DNA from 3 places in the Bacillus sp. es.036 genome. Region 3 is predicted to be linked to each of the others. Evidence: riboswitches for the same ligand, from Rfam matches in the RefSeq annotation. Region 3 holds a riboswitch; each other region holds the start of a gene.
The links. Region 3 has a riboswitch for S-adenosylmethionine ahead of mmuP (S-methylmethionine permease). Riboswitches for the same ligand answer to the same signal wherever they lie in the genome.
Positions count from the first base shown of each region.

Region 1: it holds a riboswitch for S-adenosylmethionine, as region 3 does, so the genes downstream of both, ATG70_RS09485 (sulfite oxidase-like oxidoreductase) here and mmuP (S-methylmethionine permease) in region 3, are expected to answer to the same signal.
Region 2: it holds a riboswitch for S-adenosylmethionine, as region 3 does, so the genes downstream of both, ATG70_RS22000 (2,3-diketo-5-methylthiopentyl-1-phosphate enolase) here and mmuP (S-methylmethionine permease) in region 3, are expected to answer to the same signal.

Region 1 covers NZ_PDIZ01000001.1:1,851,395-1,853,596, forward strand. Annotated here, with positions in the region: gene ATG70_RS09480 (copper amine oxidase) at 1-342, opposite strand, end outside; partial or broken gene ATG70_RS09485 (sulfite oxidase-like oxidoreductase) at 588-1,248, opposite strand; SAM riboswitch class I at 1,330-1,428, opposite strand; gene ATG70_RS09490 (GNAT family N-acetyltransferase) at 1,511-1,888, opposite strand; gene ATG70_RS09495 (GNAT family N-acetyltransferase) at 2,170-2,202, opposite strand, start outside.
Region 2 covers NZ_PDIZ01000003.1:615,935-618,136, reverse strand. Annotated here, with positions in the region: gene ATG70_RS22005 (2-hydroxy-3-keto-5-methylthiopentenyl-1-phosphate phosphatase) at 1-118, opposite strand, end outside; gene ATG70_RS22000 (2,3-diketo-5-methylthiopentyl-1-phosphate enolase) at 115-1,314, opposite strand; SAM riboswitch class I at 1,410-1,519, opposite strand; gene ATG70_RS21995 (pyridoxal phosphate-dependent aminotransferase) at 1,604-2,202, opposite strand, start outside.
Region 3 covers NZ_PDIZ01000001.1:3,500,306-3,502,507, forward strand. Annotated here, with positions in the region: gene mmuP (S-methylmethionine permease) at 1-1,323, opposite strand, end outside; SAM riboswitch class I at 1,407-1,509, opposite strand; gene ATG70_RS22620 (hypothetical protein) at 1,579-1,725, opposite strand; gene ATG70_RS17600 (SGNH/GDSL hydrolase family protein) at 1,848-2,202, opposite strand, start outside.

The DNA of each region.
Region 1 (2,202 bases), 1.6 Mb from region 3:
AAAGAATCCGATATGATTACTCCAGATTTCATTAAATTCAGCACCAGCTTCTTCACCGTAAACAGATGTAATCGCAGCTGTAAGATCTTCTGTATTTTCACTTAAGGCTCCGGCTGAAGCTTCAAAATCGGCAGATCCTTCAGCACCTTTTCTCATTGTTTCAACTGCAAGATAAGCATGCTCACTAAGTAAATGACCAAGATCCGCACGAAGATCAGCTCCTGGAGTTTCAACTGTTGGCTTGTCCATTTGCTTCTCGTGATCAGCAGCGAATGCTCCTGCAGTTGGTATTAGAAGTGAAAAACTAAGTGGAACAATTAGAAGTCCTTTTTTCCAGTCAATCACTTTCTTTTTCATATTCTTGTTCGTATTCATTTTCAAATCAACTCCCCTTAATTTTTGATTTACACTTAGCTAACGGAGAGAAGATCATTTTGGATCATTTTTATTTATGTTTTATTCGATAGTAAAAAAATCAGCAAACCCCCTTCACACGAGGGTTTGCTGATTTTTTTAGTTTATTATATTTTTTTAAAAGTAGAAATTCAGCAAAGCTCATTATCTAGTATTCATTGGTTTTTGATAATTTAGTCGAAATCCTTTTTCTCCCATTCGTCTTCAGGTATATCTAAATCCTCACCAGAAAAACGTTCTTCTTTAAATGGATCAGCATAATTATGAAAACCATTTTGTTCCCAAAAACCAGGTGAGTCCGCCTCAATAAATTCTATCCCTCTTATCCACTTAATACTTTTCCAAAAATAAAGGTGTGGAACGACTAAACGTAACGGCCATCCGTGTTTCGCTGTTAACTTCTCACCGTCGATCGAGTGAGCAAGTATAACATTATCATCTAATAAGTCGGTAAGATGAATATTTGTCGTGTAATTATGGTCTCCATGAAGCATAACATGATTCGACTCAGGGATAATATCGAGTTCTTTTATAAAATCCTTCATCAACACGCCTTCAAACGTATTATCAAAGCGAGACCATCGGGTAACGCAGTGTATGTCACATGTCACCTTCTTCTGAGGTAATGCAAGAAGTGCATCATAAGAGAGAGACTTCACTCGCTACATTTCCAAACACCTTTAAGTCCCACGTTGTCATATCATAAGTCGGAACATCTCCTTCATGGAGAATAGGGAACCTTTCCGTTAATACCTGTCCTGGAGGAAGACGCTCTCCATACTTTTCGTTTGCTTTCGGTACTTTCATTTTACGAATACGGTCCGCTTTCTTCACAGACTTCACACCTTTCATTTTTTCATATGTAACAAAAAAACTCTTCCAATATAGGAAGAGTTCAGTCTTTAACAGAGCTCTCCCTCATCTTCCAGAGCTAAAGCTCTGCTGGAATTAGCACCTTGTTTATCAGGTTGCCGGGCATCAAAGGGCCAGTCCCTCCACCTCTCTCGATAAGGAAAAAAACATGTAATTGTGATTCATTCTATCGGTACCCTTTATTTATTGCAAACCTTTTCTAGAGTGCTTAATCTCCAATCTACTAATCTAGTTCTTTCTGCATCTTAATAAAAGAATAAACCCCTCCATTTGTATGTTGTTGAAAAGAATTATTTTTTTGAAACCCTGCTCTTTGATAGACTTTAATTGCTCTCTCGTTAAAGTCTGCAACAGACATAACGAGTGAAGATGGTCTATACAATTCAATCGCTTTTTCTATGCCAGCTTTTAAATACTCATATCCATGACCATTCCCAACCAGACCTGGACTCATCCCAAGTCCGATTTCAACTTGGTTACCTGATTTAAGAACGTAACTAAAAAAACCTATGAACTGATCCAGGCGATAAACGCTCCAGTAATGAGGATTATTAGCTGCTACTTCCCGAAATTCATACAAATCCTCAGGGTCTTCATCCATATTATAAAATGAGTAATCAACGGTATATTTCCATTAAATGACTCTCGCTGCATCTTGTTCACTCATTTGTTTAAGAATATAGTTCATTCTTTCCCTCTCCTTCTTTTTACTCATAGGAAAAGCCCCATGCCGGGAAATGCATGGGGCTCACACTTTATATTTTAAGGGGGACAGGAACCGGGGAAGTTCCTGTACAAACAGTGTAGCAAGTTCCAGGGGAATACTGATTGATTATGAGTTGTTTTTCACATTCTTTTAATAAATGAAAAGAACGTGGCAAACTATTTATAAACCATGATCGTTTGAAGTTCTCG
Region 2 (2,202 bases), on a different contig from region 3:
AAATATTGTCTTTTATTTGCTCCCATTCTTTCGGAGCAAAACGTTTCATTAAGGAAACGATATTATCACTATTTGTAATCGTGCCATCAAAATCACAAAATATAATCGGCTTTTTCATCGAACCACCTCTGTGCTCCCCCACTTTGTAAGTGCCTGGTGAAGTGCCTCACTATTAAGCGATGCCTCTTCGAGAGTTTGATTTGTTAGAACAGCTTCAATCGCAGCTCGGAATGCTTTTCCTCCAGAAGCGGCTCCTCCTGGATGACCGTGCACGCCTCCTCCTGCATTAATAACGCTATCCTTTCCAAAGTCCTGAAGTAAAAGTGGGACCAATCCTGGATGGATGCCTGCTGAAGGAACCGGAAATGTCTTATTCAGTTGATTCTCTTCCGTCAGAGCTAAGGCTGTTGCGAGCGCTTCGTTTCGATCTAACGCCACGCTTCCGTAAGGGGAAGGAAAAAGAGAGAAATCAGCACCAGCGGTTCGAAGTAATTTTCCAAGTAACAGGGAATAACTTATGCCATAAGTGCTCGATGCAGCCATAGCCCCTGAAAAAGAAGGATGAGCCATGATCGGAACCGAGATATCCTTATCCTCAGCAAGAGACTGAAGGACATCTAAACCATATGTAAAAACGTTAAACAACAGGGCATCAGCCCCTAATTCAATCGCGCGTTTTGCTCGATCTTTCAGAATGTCCGTTCTTCCGGTTAAGTTAACCGCATATCGTGTGCGTTTCCCTGTCACTTCTGACGTCTGATCCAGCACTTTTTTTAAAACAGGGACGCGCTTTTCAAGAGGAGATAACTCATTTTCAAAAAGAATTTCATCATCTTTTACGAAATCAACTTTACCAAGGGCTTGTGCCTGCATTTGTTGTTCTAACTCATGCAATGGCTTTCCAATCACCCCTTTAAAAATACTCATGACAAGTGGTCGATCATGCACATCTGCAAGTTTGCGGATGCCTTCTATCCCATGCCCCGGCCCCGGAAAGGCTTGAAGCAACTCATCCGAAAACTCTAAATCAATGAGTTTTATTTCTCCATCAAGAGAAAGTTTGCCGAAAACGGTTGTTAAAATCGCCGGTATATCAGCACTGAAATTAATCGCTGGATAGGAGATAACAATGATCCCTTTACCTTCTCTCTCCTCCACCCTAACGACTTCTCCTTTATGTTTTTGTAACTGTTCTTTTTCTAATAACGGTAGATTCGTCCATGTGCCAACGGTTAATCCGAGAGCGATCGATTCGGCACGCTGGGCTAATTGATGATCATTATTTACAAGATAGGTAGCTATAAGACGGCTCATCACGTTCATTCCTTTCAGTCTTTACCTTTCAATTTTCGCTCATCACACAAAAAAGACCCCTTCACGAGGAAGAGGTCTTTATCACCATGCTCTTCCTCTTATCTTCCAGCTTTTGCTGCGAGAATTAGCACCGTGTCTTTAAGAAAACTTAAAAATCGGTTGCCGGGCTTCAAAGGGCTCGTCCCTCCACCTCTCTGGATAAGAGTTTGCAATTATTCGTTTTTAGTAATTGATTTGAATTATGCCAGACGCAAGAAATTCTGTCAAACTGTTTTTTAATTTTTCTGAATCAAAAGAGATTAAGAGACTTAATTCGTTCCACCGCTTCTCTTAGCTTATCTTCAGACGTTAATAGCCCCACTCGTACATAGCCCTCACCATATTCACCAAACCCGTTGCCAGGTGCGACAACAATTTGGACGCTTTCAAGTAAGTAATCTGCAAAGCTTTCTGAAGTAAAGGATTCAGGTACTTTTAACCAGGCGAAAAACGATCCCGCAGGAGAAGTGACATTCCAGCCAATGTCATGGAGTCCTTGAATGAGAACATTTCGTCTCGACTCATACGTATCGCGAAGGTCTTCTACACACTGCTGCGATCCAAGCAAAGCTTCAGCTGCGGCTTCTTGCACCGCACTAAATAGACTAACGTAAAAATGATCCTGAAGGAGATTGATGCTCTCAACAACAGATTGATTTCCGACTGCAAATCCTACACGCCATCCCGCCATATTATATGTTTTTGAAAGGGTATAGATTTCAATTCCATTGTCTTTTGCACCCCCTGTTTCCAAAAAGCTAATCGGTCGCTCGCCATCAAACCCGATCGCACCGTAAGCGAAATCATGCACAACACAAATATCATTCGTCTCTGCAAAACTGACTGTTT
Region 3 (2,202 bases):
TGCAATAAACGGTATCCCACAGTACAATGCCACTCGCTGGGTCGGATCAAAAGCAATGCCAATCAAGGAAGCCAAACATAACAAGAAGGCTAGAATCGGAACGACAGGATAGAAAGGCGTTCGATAACTAAGGTTTTTAATGGATTTTCCTTCTTTTACATATTTCTTTCTAAAAAGAAATTGTGACGCACTAATACTCATCCATACAATGACAACAGCAAGCCCGGAAATAGAGACAAGCACCACATAAACGGTATCTGGCGCAATGATGCTTGAAAGTAGTGCTAGTGCTCCGCCTAACATACTTAATATCACAGCAGGAAGAGGGACACCATTTTTGTTGAGCCTAGCAAAAATAGGAGAAATCATTTGCTTGTCTGAAAGTGACCAGAGCATTCTCGACGAAGCATATAACCCTGAATTTGCAGCGGATAAAATGGCTGTAAGAATAACAAAATTCATTATATCTGCCGCATATGGAATCCCAATTATTTCAAGTACTGCAACAAATGGGCTTTCTAGAACTCCAGCTTCTGATGCTGGGAGAAGAGCTGATAAAATAAAGATTGAACCGACAAAGAATAGAATTAGCCGAACTAACGTGGTGCGAATGGCTTTTGGTATGGTTTTCGCAGGATTTTCTGTTTCTCCAGCTGCAATTCCAATGAGTTCAGTTCCAGAGAAAGCAAAATTCACTGCTAGCATCGTCATTAATATGGCAAATACCCCGTTCGGAAAGATCCCTTCATTTGTAAAGTTAGCAAATAACGATGCATTCTCACCAGATTCCATTGGAATAAACCCTACGATTGCTGCCGCACCTAAAATAATGAACAACACAATAGCCAGAACCTTTACAAGGGCAAACCAGAACTCACTCTCCGCAAAAAATTTCACAGTCAAAATATTTAAAATGAAGATCATTGCAACAAACAAGCCGCTCCAAATCCATACACTAATAAGTGGAAACCACCTCTGCATGAGCATACCCGCAGCTGTAAACTCAGAACCTAGCGCAACTGTCCAGGTTAGCCAGTACAACCAGGCAACTGTATAACCGGTTCCTCCGCCAATGTATTGAGCCGCATAGCTATGAAACGCACCTGTCTCAGGCATATGAACCGCTAGCTCTCCCAAGCACAGCATGACCAGGTAAACGACAAGTGCACCTACCAGATAAGAAAGGATCGTCCCAACAGGACCAGCTTGTTGGATCGTGTAGCCAGAACTTAAAAACAATCCCGTACCGATGACCCCTCCGAGTGAGAGCATCACTACATGTCTTGATTTCATCTCCCTTTTAAAACCCTGTTTGCTTTCCATATTATTTCTCCTTACTTTTCCATCCAGAAAAACAAAAAAACGCACTCGAATGGAGTGCGTAACTGACAAAATAAAACCGAAGGCTCTCATCTATCAGGTTTATCACCCGCTGGAGTTAGCACAGTATCCAATGGACCTGTTGCTGAGGTTTCAAAGGGCCAGTCCCTCCACCTCTCTGGATAAGAAAATATATTTTAACAAAAATATCAATTTACTCACGGTTTGTCAAGGTAGGATAGCAACAACGACGCTTCACTAAATATCCTTTTTCCACTGACGACTACCTTGCATTTGTCTTTGGACAATTGTCTTCATTCCATTTCTTTTCTTCATTTTTGAAAATCGCGTCATCGCTTCCCTCATATCTTTCTCCATTTGCTCCAACACGTACTCATTTTCCATTCTCTTTCCCTCCTCCAAAAAAAGATGGCTCCCCCTAAGAAAGTGGAAGCCATACCATGATGTGAGAACGTATATTCGGTTGATAACCTAAGTTTAGCGAACATTAGTTCTTTTAGCAAGGATTACTTTTGTTTAAATATCGAAAAATCAACTGTATCTGCCATTTTATTATATCCTTTATCATTTGGATGCAAATGATCCCCAGAATCATACTTCGAGAGAAACTTTTCTGGATCATTTGGATCTCTCAATGCTTTATCAAAATCAATGACCGCATCAAATTCTCCGCTCGTTCGAATCCACTCGTTCACTTCCTGGCGCGTCTTTTCTCCTTCTTCAGTAAACATACTAGAATCTTTATAAGGTGTTAATGTACCTCCATAAATAGGAAGCCCCTTTTCGTGAGTTGCTTTGATGATTTTCTTCATTCGATTAATGATTTTCTTTGAATCATATTCAGGATAGTGTCTCAAATCA